One region of the Paenibacillus terreus genome, then DNA from elsewhere that is predicted to be linked to it. Evidence: predicted binding sites of a transcription regulator. Region 1 holds the regulator's gene; each other region holds the start of a gene.

Region 1 (4,777 bases):
GTCAGGCATTCGCCGTTCCTGACAACCTGACGGCCGTCTACCCAGACGTGCAGAACATCCTTGGCGCTGGCCGAGTACACGGCGTGGGAAACGAGATCCGTTTTCGGCAGAAAATGCGGCTGGTCGATATTCAAGGCAATAAAGTCGGCCTTGCTGCCCGCAGAGAGCGATCCCACTTCCTTCAGGGCAATCGATTTGGCACCATATTCCGTAGCCATGCGCAGGGCTTCGCCCGCCGGAACGGCTGTCGGGTCGCCTGTGACACCCTTATGAATCAAAGCGGCCAGCCTCATTTCCTCGAACATGTCCAGGTTGTTGTTGCTTGCCGGACTGTCCGTTCCGAGCGACACGGTTACCCCTGCTTTAAGCAGCTCTGTCACCCGCGCCACTCCGCTGGCGAGCTTGAGGTTGCTTCCCGGATTGTGGGAAACGGCCACCTTGCGCTCCGCAAGCAGGGCAATCTCTTCATCATTCAAATGCACGGCATGCGCGACCAGGGAAGGACGGGAGAAGAAGCCCAGCTTATCCAGATGCGCAACGGGACGAAGACCATATTCTCGTACGTTCTGCTCCACCTCGGCCGCCGTTTCCGACATGTGGGTGTGGAGCGGCAAATCGAGATCATGAGCCGCCTGCACAAACTGCTCAATAAAGGCCGGCGGGCAGGTATAAGGCGCATGCGGGGACATCATGGCCGTGATCCGGCCGCCCGCCTGACCGTGCCAGTTCTTCGCAAAGGCAACAGCCTCCGCCAGTTTGGCGCGCTGCTCCTCTTCCGAGCACAGTCCGATGGCGCCGCGCATGAGGCTGGCGCGGATGCCGGATTGCTCGACCACCTTGGCTACTTCATCCATATGGTCATACATATCCAGAAAAGCCGTTGTGCCTCCCTTGAGCATTTCTAGTACGGACAGCGACGTCCCCCAGTAAACATCGGAGGCGGTAAATTTGGCTTCCATGGGCCACATTTTTGTTTGCAGCCATTCCTGCAGCACCATATCGTCTCCATAGCCCCGCAGCAGCGACATGGCGGCATGCCCGTGCGTATTGATCAGACCCGGCAGGAAGAGCAGCCCTGTGCCGTCAACCGCCTCTGTGGCTTCCTCTCCTGCGGGCAGCTCTTCTCCGATATAGGTGATCCGGCTGTCTTCAATGATCATATAGCCGTGGACAACCGCTTTTTCCTCACGATTCACCGCGAATGCCCCATTTTTAATCAACCATTTATTGGTCGTCATTTTCATTGTCATCCTTTCCGTTCTCCAGGTAATAGGCCAGGCTCAGCAGGTCTGTCGTAAAGTCCGTGGCATGAATGCGGATATGCGGAGGTGCCTTGATGATGGTCGGGGCGAAATTCAGAATCGCCCCAATACCGCTCTCGATCATCTCGTCAGCCACACGCTGGGCTTCAAAATCCGGTACGGTAATAATTCCGATCCGGATGTGCAGCTGTCTGACCGTTTCTCTCAGCTCGTCCATCGGTTGTACGGTCAGGGTGTTGATTTGGTGCCCGATCTTGGCCGGCGAGGAGTCGAAAACCGCCACAATTTTCATATTATCCTTTAAATAAGCGTTGTAATTGGACAGCGCCTGTCCGAGATTACCGGCCCCTACCAGCGCAACGTTGATTTGCTGGTCTATTTTGAGAATATGGCGTATTTTATCGATCAGATACACTACATCGTAGCCGATGCCCTTGCGTCCGAAATCGCCGAAATAAGCCAGATCCTTGCGGATCTGCGCCGGATTCAGGTCCAGCTTCTGCCCGAGCTCCTGGGATGAAACCGTCGTGACCTCCCGCTTATGAAGCTCGTTCAGATAGCGCAGGTAGACGGGCAGCCTGCGCACCACGGCCTCGGATATTTTGTCTGCTTTCATGCATAATCCTCCTAAATTCACGGACTAATGAAACGTTATGAGCTTTATTAGCTGCCCGCTTCCTCATGAAGCCATTCGGAAATACGGGGCACCATCTGCTCTGTTTGCATATGCTCTATTTTCGGCCCCGGCAGGGAGTAGAGAAAGTGCTTCCCGTAATAAGATTCGATGACACGGGTATCATACACGATGACTACTCCACGGTCCTTGGCTGTACGAACGAGGCGCCCGAAGCCCTGCTTGAAGCGGATGACCGCCTGCGGCACGGACAGCTTCATGAACGGGTTCTTCTTCTGCTCCTGAAGCAGTTCGCTCTTCGCCTCCAGCAGCGGGCTGTTCGGGGGCTGGAAAGGCAGTCTGACAATGGCCAGACAGGTCAAGGCCTGCCCGGGGATATCAACGCCCTCCCAGAAACTGCTTGTACCAAGCAGGACAGATGCCTTGGCTTCCTGGAACCTTCGTGTCAGCTTGCTGCGGCTGCCGCTGTCCATGCCCTGCCCCAACACCGTAATTTCGCTCGATGCCAGCGCCTCCTTGAGCGGCTCGTATACCTGCTTAAGCATCCTGTACGAGGTAAAGAGCACAAGCATCCGTCCTTGCGTTGCCTGAGCTGCGCTGCGCAGCGAGTCCACAAGCATGTCTACGAATCTGGCGTCCCCGACGGTCCCTTTTACGCTCGGGAAATCCCGCGGGACGACCAGCAGCGCCTGCTCCCGATAGTTGAACGGGGACGGCAGCAGGGATGTTAGCAGACCGCCTGCCTCCGCTGCCTCCTGAAGACCAAGCTGGTCAATCATGTACTGAAATGATTTATCCACGGACAAGGTAGCGGAGGTAAGCACCACGCTTTTTTTCTTGTCAAAAAACATCTCCTTCAGCTGCTGGCTGACATCCACCGGCACGGCATAAAATTGCAGCGATTTCCCTTTAAATTGGCCGCTCGCTTCAAGCCAGTACACAGTCGTCAGGTCATCCATTTTAATAAAGAAGCGAAGGCTGTCACGGAAGGCTGCCAGATCTTTAAACAGTCCTGCAATATCAGTGACGAGGCTTTCTGCACCGTAATCGTCCTGCTCGTCCTTGATTTCCTGCAAAATTCTGTCTCCCTTGCGGACGATTTCCCCGAGCCCGACATAGATCTGGTTTTCCAGCTGCTCCGCATCCCCCCAGCCCTTCGGTTTGGCGGAAGGCTTGAACCTGGCAGAGAATTGTCCGGTCTCTCCGGGAGAGGCGTCGCTCCGTTCAGGAAGCAGCCCGAAGAGCAGATCGCTGAGCTTGTCCCAGGTCTCTTTAACCTCCACTACCTCCGGGTACAGGCTGTCGATCACATAAGCCCATTCCGCCCCCTTCTCATGCCCCGAGGACATCAGCTGCTGGCGCAGGGCGGGAAGCTGACCGTTCTTGCTGTCCTTGAACAAGCGGGTCAGCGCATGCACGAACGTGAAATATTTCATATGAATGCCCAGATGTTTGCCTGCCACTTCTTCCAGATGATGCGCCTCGTCAATGATGAGATGCTCATAAGCGGGAAGCAGCTGATGGCTGGCTTTGACATCCGTGAACAGCTTGGAGTGATTGGTCACCACAACATCTGCCGTTCCGGCTTCCTGGCGCGCTCTATGGTAATAGCATTTGCGGAACCACGGGCATTGTCTGCCAAGGCAGGAGTCGGAGTCGCTTGCAACGGTTTCCCAGAAGTCTCCTCCACGGCTGCTGAGGTTCAGTTCCTCATCATCCCCGGTTTCGGTTTGCGTAAGCCACACGATCATCTGAGCAGCGGTGAGCAAATCTTCCTTCGGGGTTACGAAATCTCTTCTATTTATTTTATGTTCAAATTTGCGCAGACACAAATAATGCCCCCTGCCCTTGAACACGGCGGCCCGGAAAGGAAACGGCACCGCCTGTGTTAGCAGCGGAATATCCCTCTCCCGCAGCTGTTCCTGCAGGTTGATGGTATGGGTGCTGATCATCACTTTTTGCCCGTTCTTGACGCTGTGATACAGTGAGGGAAGCATGTAACCAAGCGATTTTCCCGTACCTGTGCCAGCCTCGATGAGCAGATGCTTTCCTTCGCTGAGCGCCGTCATGACGCTCTCGATCATCTGGTTTTGCGACTCCCGCTGCTCGTAATGGGACAGAGACGACCGCAGCCGCTCCTGCACCTCCTCCATGTATTCCTCAAAGCTCATGCCTGACAGCGGATTGTCCCCGGCTTCGTCGCGCGGAGGTTCAATGTCCGTCCAGTCATCCACTTTAAGGGCGAACTGACGGTAATAGGTGTGGCCCTCAAGCTCCAGCACCGGCTCCCTTTCCTTCTGCTCCCTGACCCCATCAAAAAACCAGGCCAGATCGCTGTCCTCCTGCGCGAACAAATCACTGAGCCTTTGCACGGCAAGAAGCGGCAGGCCGTTCAGTTCATCGAGGCATTTCAGAAACACCTCAGCCGTCACAATCGCGTCGCTGTCGGCCTGGTGCGGACGGTCATGGGCAAGCCCGAAATCGGCCGCAACAAAGCCGAGCTGATAGGAGGATAAGGACGGAAACATAATTTTGAGAAAATCCATCGTATCCAGAATCCGGCCGCTGAAAGGCAAATATCCGCAGCGGTCAAGCGCATTTTGCAGAAAATTAAAGTCAAAAGCGATGTTATGTCCAACGAGAACAACTTCATTCAGCAGGGGAACAAGCTCGACCATCATGTCCTCAAGTGAAGGAGCGTTCTTCACATCCGCGTCCGTGATGCCCGTTAATCCCGTAATAAAAGGGGGAATAGGCCGACCCGGATTGACATAAGAAGCATATACCTGTGAAATACTGTAATCGTGATCTATAATGGCCAGTCCGACCTGAATGATATCATCGGCGGACTGGGTACCTGTCGTTTCAAAATCCAATACGG
Region 2 (4,777 bases), on a different contig from region 1:
CAGGAACGTCAAGAGGAAGATAGCCGGAGCCAGCGGCTCATTGTCGAAGGGGTTCGTGCCTTCCTTCGCGCCTATGCGCCTGAACATCGGGAATGAACCTGCAAGGGGCTGACCCCAAAATCTTCGAATGACGACATGGGAACATCCTAAAAATCCCCTCTGGACGAGAGTTTAGTCCAGAGGGGATTTTTTCAAGCGCCAAGGAATATTTTCATGTCATCCTCAACGTTTGTTATACCGCCGATTCCGAAGTTTTCCACCAAAACCTTGGCGACATTGGGGGAGAGGAAAGCGGGCAGTGTAGGGCCAAGATGAATATTCTTCACGCCAAGATGCAGCAGGGCAAGCAGGACGATAACCGCCTTCTGTTCATACCAGGCAATGTTATAGGAGATTGGCAGCTCGTTAATATCGTCAAGCCCGAATACCTCTTTCAGCTTCATGGCGATCACGGCGAGTGAATAAGAGTCATTACATTGTCCAGCGTCCAGTACGCGGGGGATGCCGCCAATTTCACCAAGGTCAAGCTTATTGTATTTATATTTGGCGCAGCCTGCAGTCAAAATAACAGTATCGCGCGGAAGCTGCTCGGCAAAATCGGTATAGTAGCTGCGTGATTTCATGCGTCCGTCACAGCCTGCCATGACAAAAAATCTTTTGATGGCTCCTGTCTTGACCGCTTCTACCACCTGGTCGGCGACGCTCATAACGGCCTCATGGGCGAAACCGCCGATGATTTCCCCCGTCTCAAGCTCTGTCGGAGGCAGACAGCGTTTGGCCTGCTCAATCAAAAGCGAGAAATCCTTAGGCTGGCCATTCTCCCCTTCCGGGATATGGTGAACTCCCGGATATCCGGTGTTTCCTGTTGTATAAATACGGTCGATATAGCTCTTTCTGGGGGGAACAATGCAGTTGGTTGTCATTAAAATGGGACCGTTGAAGGCCTCGAATTCTGCATTCTGCTTCCACCACGCATTGCCGTAGTTGCCTACGAAATGATCATATTTCTTGAAAGCAGGGTAGTAGTGGGCGGGAAGCATCTCGCTGTGGGTGTATACGTCGATACCCGTACCCTCGGTTTGTTTCAGCAGTTCTTCCATGTCCTTCAAATCATGTCCGCTAATCAGAATGCCCGGGCGATTCCGCACTCCAATATTCACCTTTGTTATTTCCGGATGGCCATAGGTGCTGGTATTGGCCTCATCGAGCAGGGCCATGACCTTCACGCCGAATTTGCCGGCCTCCATGTTCAAGCTGATCAGATCGGCTGCGTCCAGGGTGTTGTCAAGTGTCGCAGCAAGCGCCCGGCGCATGAACAGGTCAACTTCCTTGTCCGTGTAATTCAGCTGCCATGCATGATAGGTGTAGGCGGCCATGCCTTTCAGCCCGTAGGTCAGAAGCTCGCGCAGAGAACGGATGTCTTCATTGGTTGTAGAGAGAACACCGACCTGCCGGGCTTTGGCATCAAAATCCTGCTCGCTGTCAGCTTGCCATATGGCCGCATCAGGGAGAGCCGTGGCTGCATCCGGAAACTGCTCATTCCGGTATGTAAACACCTTTTGCCGGAGAATCAGCGCTTCCCGAATTTTGTCTACAAAGATCGCCCGGTCGAAGTTTGCATTCGTAATCGTGGCAAATAAGGAATCCGTGATAAACAGGGAGACACGGTGATCCAGCTCCTCCGGAAGCCGTACATCCAGGCTGAGAAAGGAGATTCCTTTCAGCAGGTAGACAAGCAAATCCTGCAGGTTGGCCACATCATGCGGCTTGCCGCAAACCCCGGCCACCGTACAGCCTGTGCCCTTGGAAGCCTCCTGGCACTGGAAACAGAACATGGACGGCTGGCTGGTTAATCGGTCCGTTTCGTTATGAATCATAAGTAAATACCTCCCGGATCAGATTGAATGAATGACGGTTAGTGGTTGGTTTCTTTACTGACATAGGAAGCATAACCCATGGTAAAGCGAGGTCTTGTGATTCGAATCACAACTTTTCAGACCTATTTGTTTTTATACAGACCGCAATTCAAATCAAATGTAAATATAATTAAAAAGGTATAATGAACTCATCAAGGGCCGTTAAAAGCTTGACAGCAGGGAGGCGCAGGATGAATTTATATGAAAGCAGTATCTTAAACGCCGTTGCATATATGGAAGAACGGATGGACAAGGAGATTACTTTAGATGAAATTGCAAGTGTGGCGGCTTTTTCGAAGTTTCACTTTACACGTTTATTTAAGAGCATCGCAAGGGAAAGCATCAGCGAGTATATCCGAAAGCGGAGGCTTACTTTGGCTGCAAGGGCACTCATCGAAACCGATGCACCTATTCTGGAACTGAGCCTTTGCTTCGGCTACAGTTCCCAGGAGGCTTTTACACGTGCGTTCAAGAGCTACATAGGGATGTCGCCCCAGAGCTATCGCCAAAAGGGCAGTCATCATCACAATTTGTACAAAGAAAGCTTAACGGATACACTTGCCAAATTAACAAAGCAGGAGTCGACCTGTAGAGTAAGAATAATTGAGCAGCCTTCCTTCTTGATCGGAGGCATTGCTTTGGGGGAAATGTTAAGCAATCATGCGATCTCCAGATTGTGGAATCGTTTTTATGAGGGACTCGCAAAATGCGGTATTGATCCGGAAACAGCCGTGTGTTATGGCTATGAGAGTCTGGATGACGATGACAGCAGCTATTATGTCGCCGGCATTCCAGTGCCTTCACTGGAGCAGCTGCCGGATGGATGGACGGGCATCCATGTTCCTGAGCACAAGTATGCTGCATTTGAGCTGGACAATATCATTGAGCATATCCCGTATGTGCTGGAGGAAATTTATAAAAATCAGCTTCCAGCTATGAACTTGAAGCCTGTCTCAAATTTCAGCCTGGAGTTTTATGACGAAAATTATTCGACAAATGACAAAAACAAACAGCATTCAAATTTTAATTCCTGTTGAATAGGAGGAAAAAAATATGTATATCGGCAATGGAGCTTATTGTTATGCAAACTCGGCAAGCATGTTCATTAGAGAAACAGGTGAAGGCGTGCCGCCTTATTTGCTGGAGGTGCTGTCTGGTGTTGGCCTTGGAGCTACCTTATACGAAAGCGGCAGTTTATTTCTGCATAACAATACGGCCGATCCGGATGTTGGCATCTCGAAAGCCATGTCTATTTTAGGCTACTCTTTTATAGAAAATTTTTCTGATCAGGAAGCAGAATGCCCCCTAAACGAATTAAGAAAGGTGCTTGAGACTTCACCCGCCATTCTCGGGCCTTTGGATATGGGGTACCTGACGTATTCCCCGAATCACCGGTTTTTACTGGGCGCTGATCATTACATTTTGGCTTACCGTATGGATGAGCATTTTATCTATGTTCACGACCCGGCTGGCTTTCCGCACGTAAGGCTGCCGCTTGAACAGCTTCAGCTGGCCTGGAAAGCGGAAAAGCTTCCGTATGGCCGGGGAAGCTACCAATATTGGCATTCCCTTACGAGAATCCACCAGCCGAGCGAGGATGAAATTTATGATAAGGCAATGGACTTTTTTCAACACCTGTACAAAGAGACAGGCAAGATTGGTGCCACAATTGGAGCGAAAACGGGAAAAGAAGCGATAGAAGCCTTTAGTGAAAAACTGCAAAACCAAGAAATGTCGGAGGATGCTGCGGCAAACCTGAAATATTTCGTTTTTCAGCTGGGAGCGAGAAGAGCGGGGGATTACGCAAGGTTCTTTAAGGAAAAAAATCCGGAGCTTGCTAAATTAAAGATGAAACAATCCGTAATTCTTGGCCTGTGCCACTCCCTTACGGTAGAAGAAAATTGGTTGGAGCTCTCATCAGTGCTGAGAGATTTCGCCGTAATAGAAGAAGAGTTCGAAAGCAAATTGCTGTCGCATCAGGTCGCGAAAAAATAATCAGATGGTTCGACCGAAAGCTGCGTCATCTGGGGTGTAGATTCCCTGTAAGCTGGTGAAGAGATTAAGCGCATAAAGGTCAAGAACAGAGGAAACTTGCTTCTGTTCTTGATCTTTTTTGTATGATTCCGCACATTGCCCGGACAGTTTGTCCGTGTCCCTCGGGCAGGCTTGACCGTAAGATATTTTAACAGGTACGGGAGGTGATTCCCTATGAAGATCAGTGAACATATGCTTGCTTCACATACCAGATTTAGGACTCCCTATTACATGATTAAGGGCAAAAGTGCAGGCCCAACCGTGATCATGACGGCCGGGGTTCATGGCAATGAAATAGCCAGCATCCGTGCGGCCGAGCAGTGGCTGAACAAGTTCCGGCAAAAAGAGCTCACGATCACGAGGGGAACATTGCTTCTTGTCCCCATATTCAATCAGGCAGCATACAAACAGCGTGTCCGCGGCAAGCCTGACTTAAATAGGACCTTTCCTAAAAGCGCCGGAGCTGCAGCGGAGCATCCGTTATCCAGGGATCTGTTTGGGCTGGCCGAAAAACTGCTTCCTGACTGGTATATTGACCTTCATGAAGCCAATGGGCTTTCCAGCGTCAATCCCAAGCGATTGGGCCAGACGCTCATTACGAATACCGGCAGCAAAGCCATACCTGCAGTCAAAAGAATCATAAGCAAAATGAACAGCGGCATTTCCGAACCCACCAGGCATTTTACAGTTCGCCTTAAACATAAAGAAGGGACGGGCCGTACAGCGGCAAGCCGGCTGCTTCATGCCAAAGCGGTTACCGTAGAGACCTGCTGGAGCCTGCCGCTCACGACAAGAATTCATTATCAAAGCCGGATTGTTCACTATCT
Region 3 (4,777 bases), 160 kb from region 1:
GCCCAGCTTTTTGTCCGTAATGACCGCAAAAGATGTCACTTCGGAACCGGTACCCGACGTTGTTGGAATGGCTACGAATTGGGCCTTCTGGCCAAGCCGCGGATATTTGTAAATCCGTTTGCGGATATCCATGAATTTCTGCTTCAGATTGTTGAAATCCGTATCCGGATATTCATAGAACAGCCACATGCCTTTTGCAGCGTCCATTGGCGATCCGCCGCCCAGGGCGATGATACAGTCTGGCTGGAAGCGTGCCATCATTTCCGTGCCGCGTTCCACCGTTGTCGTTGACGGATCAGGCTCAACCTCGGAGAACACTTCGATCGCTACAGGGGTCTGACGCTGGCGCAGGTAATGCGTTACCCGGTCAACATAACCAAGCTTCACCATCATCGGGTCGGTAACGATCGCCACCCGCGAAATGTCCGGCATTTTGGCAAGATACTGTGTCGAGTTTTTCTCAAAATAAATTTTGGAAGGCACCTTGAACCACTGCATATTCACCGTACGTTTCGCCACCCTTTTCACGTTGATCAGGTTCACTGCCGATACGTTGGACGCTGTCGAGTTCCGCCCGTAAGAACCGCAGCCCAGCGTAAGGGACGGCAAATTCGTATTATAGATATCCCCGATGGCGCCGTGGGTTGAAGGCGAGTTAACGATGATGCGGCCGGTTTGCAGACGGTTCGCGAATTTCTGAATAACCTCTTCGTTATGGGAATGGATGGCCGAAGAGTGGCCCATGCCTCCGAATTCAACGACCTGCGCCGCACGCTCGATGCCCTGCTCCGCATTTTTTACTTTATAGCAGGCCAGCACCGGGCTCAGTTTTTCTGCAGACAATGGGAATTTCGGTCCTACGCCTTCCAGCTCGGCAACGATAATTTTTGTGCCTTCAGGTACGGTTATCCCGCAAATCTCGGCGATTTTCATGGCAGATTGGCCAACGATGGCCGGATTGACCGCACATTTTTCAACATTCATCGCACCGCTGGTCAGCTTGGCGGCCTCTTCCTTGCTGACGAAGTAACAGCCGTTTGCGGTCATCAGCTTTTTCACCTGGTCGTAAATGGCTTCTTCAATAATGACAGCCTGCTCCGAGGCACAGATCATGCCGTTGTCGAACGATTTCGAGAGGATGAGGTCTGTCACCGCCTGCTTGAGATCGGCAGACTTTTCAATGAAGCAAGGTACGTTGCCTGGGCCCACGCCAAGCGCCGGCTTGCCGCAGCTGTATGCTGCCTTGACCATGCCGGACCCGCCGGTTGCCAGAATGAGCGCCACATCAGGGTGATTCATCAAAGCATTCGTTTTATCCATGGTCGGAGCTTCTATCCACTGGATGCAGTTCTCCGGAGCGCCATGCTTGACAGCCGCTTCATGCAGGATTCTGGCCGCCTCCTTGCTGCATTCCTGTGCGGAAGGATGGAAGCCGAAAATGATCGGGTTGCGCGTCTTGATGGAGATCAGCGCTTTGAACATCGTGGTGGATGTCGGATTTGTGACCGGGGTGATGCCCATAATAATGCCGACCGGTTCGGCAATTTTCTGGAAGCTGTCAAAATCGTTATCTTCAATTACACCTACCGTTTTGTCATACTTAATGTTGTGGTAGATATATTCGGTAGAGAAGATGTTTTTCGTAATTTTATCCTCATACACACCACGTCCGGTTTCTTCAACAGCTTTTTTCGCCAAATACATATGCTTATCGAGGCCGGCCAAAGCCATGGCCTGCACGATATCGTCGATCTGCTCCTGGGTCATATCCATAAACGCTTTTTGCGCGGCATTCGCCTTGTCAATCAAGGTCTGGATATACTGCTCTGCCGTCTGCTGCGCTTCCGCCGCTTTGGCTGCCTCATTTTTTACTGCCATTCCCCTCATCCTCCTGATCACTTTGGATTGGCTCCTCTTTGCGGACTAAGTTTAACTCCCTGCCACATCCATAAGTGTAATGTTATTGATAAAATTCAGATTCATTTCGAACGGATTAGTGAAAATATTCACATGATATGGTATGCTTAAGAACAGATCAGGTGGCATCACGGCTTCGGAGATCTTTCATCTGCAGCATGGTCCTCATCCTCCCCGTTTTATATTGATTTCTCTTTACGGCTTGATCGTATCATAGGTGTCATTTCAATTATGTGATTTTTTTCACAATTTAATTCAATTTTGATTTTAGTTGTAGTGAAAATAATCACAAAGTTTTGAAATTCGCCACTTTTCACCTTCCGATCACCCCCAAAAATCACCGCCCCAGGTATATAATTAATTTTGAAATACAAAAGTTGCAAATACACAGATTTACAAAACACAGACATTAATAAAGGGGAAATGGAAGATGAGAAACCCTGAAATGGTCATCGAACACCGAGGCAACACCGTTTGCTTCTCGCCGGGAAGCTTCAACCAATTGCTCGCGGTCATGAAGGACCGGCACATTCCTGAAGGCGCCCATCTGTTCTGGGAAGGGGATACGTCGGACAAAATCTTCTATCTGAAGCAAGGCCGCGTCAAAGTTACAAAAACGACAGACGAAGGCAAAGAACTCATTCTCTATATGTATCAGACAGGCGACATGATCGGACAGGCGGACCCTTTCTTCGGCTCTAAGCACAGCTTTTCCGCCGAGGTTCTGGAAGACAGCGATGTTGGCGTGATCGATCATCATGATCTGGAGCTGCTCATTTGTCAGCACTGCGACTTTGCCATTGACTTCATGAAATGGATGGGGTCTTATCACCGAATTACGCAAACCAAGTTCCGTGACCTGATGCTGTATGGCAAGCCGGGGGCGCTGTGCTCCACCCTGATTCGTCTGCACAACACATATGGTGAGCCTCATGGCGAGGACGTAGTGATCAATAAAAAAATAACGCACACCGACCTGTCCAATATGATCGGAGCCACGCGAGAAAGCGTAAACCGTATGCTGAGCGATCTGCGGAAAAAAGGGGCTGTCGAGTATGACGGAGGCATGATCGTGATCAAAAATCTCGAAATGCTGCAAGGGATCTGCCACTGCGAGCTCTGCCCCAAAGAAATCTGCCGCATTTAAATCGATCGGAATATCAGATAACATTATATACAAGAGATGCCTTGCAATGCAGCGTATTGCAGGGTATCTCTTTTTTTTCTATAAAAATAGGCATATTTCATAGACTAGGAGCATAAACTATTCTGGGGAGAGAAAAAAACATGCGAAGCTAGTATAAATATCCTATATTTACATGGATATAGTCTTATGGTCATAGTATTATATTACTATATAAGAAATGGGGGGACCGGCATGAAGCTGCAAGTTTCCAACTGCCCAAAATGCGGATCTGTCTATCAAAACAATCTAAGAGAGCTCTGCCCTGCTTGCTCTGCCCAAATGGATCGGCAGCTCGACCTCTGTTTCGATTATTTGTGGCATCACCCGGCCGCTACCGTCGAGGAAGTCAGCGAAGCGGCAGGAGTACCGATTCCCCTCATGACAGCGTGGGTCAAGAACGGGAAATTCCCCAGCGTGTATAACAATCTCTCCTATCCTTGCGAATCCTGCCGGCAACCTGTCCATACGGGCCGTCTGTGTCCATCTTGCAGCGGAATGTTCAGCGAAGCAGCCAGACAGATTGAAGCCCGCCTGCCGCGCCGGTTTCAATCAGGCACGTATAAAGTGGCAGGACATGCGAGAATCTGAATACAAAACCAATACAAAAAAACGAAAGTCCCTGCCATCAGGCAGTGGGACTTTCGTTTTTTAAGTCAAGCTATCCATTCTTCTTAACAGATGAAATAAACCAGTAAGCCATCCCCACAAAGACTCCCCCGCCGACGATATTTCCAAGCGTTACAGGAATCATATTGTGCAGCCAGCCCGCCAGTGTCACGGTCTCAGGGTGATTGGGCAGGATCATGGCTACTGTCAGCAGCGTCATATTGGCTACACTGTGCTCATATCCGCTTGCAATAAAGGCGAACAGACACCACCATATTAATACCAGCTTGGCCGCCTCGCTTTTTGCACGTCCTGCCATCCATAATGCCAGGCACACAAGCCAGTTGCACAGGATTCCGCGGAAGAACAGATCGGAGAACGGCAGGCTCATCTTTTTCGCAGCAGCGCTGAAAATAAGGTGATCAGATGCGGCCTCCCGAAATAAACCTGTACCGGAAATGAGCAGCGCCAACAGCACGGCCCCCGCCAAATTGCCCAGAAAGACGACAATCCAGTTCTTGACCGTATCCGCCACTGTTGTACGGCCTGCCAGCGTACTGATGGCGAAAAACATATTATTGCCCGTAAACAGCTCGGAGCCCGCGAATACGACCAGGGTGAGGGCGATCCCGAAGGAGGCCCCCATAATCAAGGGCTGCAGCGGTGATTTGATCGCCGCCAGCGGTGCGCCGAGGGTAAATATCAGAATAATGCCAATCCCGACATAGGCCCCGGCCAGCACAGCTGCCAGCGCATAGCGGCCCAGGCTTTCATTCATTTTATTCTTCTTGTTGACTGCCGTTTGAATGACGGCCTCCACTTCCTGTGCGAACATGCTGATCTCCCCTATTCTTTGCTGCCCGATTCAGTGCTTTCATTTATTTATTGAGGTATGGAAAGGACAACCTGGCCTTCCCGCAGTTGTACGGGATATGTCTGCACCTTTCCATGATCGGGAGCCTGCACTTCGCCCGATTCAAGATCAATCTTCCAATCATATAAAGGATCATAAATAAAATGGCCTGATACGATAGCCTCTGCAAGCGGCCCTCCCTTTGGGTGCGGGTT

The links. The regulator Rex, encoded in region 1, represses fermentation and respiration genes when NADH is low (regulators of the CRP and FNR family bind a similar motif). The targets are predictions, from matches to a motif close to TTGTGAAATATTTCACAA.
Region 2: the regulator Rex is predicted to act here: its motif matches at 1,972-1,989, upstream of hcp (hydroxylamine reductase).
Region 3: the regulator Rex is predicted to act here: its motif matches at 2,149-2,166, upstream of adhE (bifunctional acetaldehyde-CoA/alcohol dehydrogenase).

The regions. Positions count from the first base shown of each region.
Region 1 covers NZ_JBHIRX010000005.1:160,255-165,031, reverse strand. The annotation lists gene ACE5KN_RS11940 (amidohydrolase) at 1-1,238, opposite strand, end outside; gene ACE5KN_RS11935 (redox-sensing transcriptional repressor Rex) at 1,225-1,878, opposite strand; gene dinG (ATP-dependent DNA helicase DinG, 3'-5' exoribonuclease type) at 1,926-4,777, opposite strand, start outside.
Region 2 covers NZ_JBHIRX010000004.1:353,379-358,155, reverse strand. The annotation lists gene ACE5KN_RS10795 (TetR/AcrR family transcriptional regulator) at 1-96, shown strand, start outside; gene hcp (hydroxylamine reductase) at 192-1,877, opposite strand; gene ACE5KN_RS10785 (AraC family transcriptional regulator) at 2,108-2,953, shown strand; gene ACE5KN_RS10780 (YobF C-terminal domain-containing protein) at 2,970-3,911, shown strand; gene ACE5KN_RS10775 (succinylglutamate desuccinylase/aspartoacylase domain-containing protein) at 4,125-4,777, shown strand, end outside.
Region 3 covers NZ_JBHIRX010000005.1:3,065-7,841, reverse strand. The annotation lists gene adhE (bifunctional acetaldehyde-CoA/alcohol dehydrogenase) at 1-1,878, opposite strand, end outside; gene ACE5KN_RS11100 (Crp/Fnr family transcriptional regulator) at 2,348-3,064, shown strand; gene ACE5KN_RS11095 (hypothetical protein) at 3,296-3,691, shown strand; gene ACE5KN_RS11090 (formate/nitrite transporter family protein) at 3,762-4,544, opposite strand; gene nirD (nitrite reductase small subunit NirD) at 4,592-4,777, opposite strand, start outside.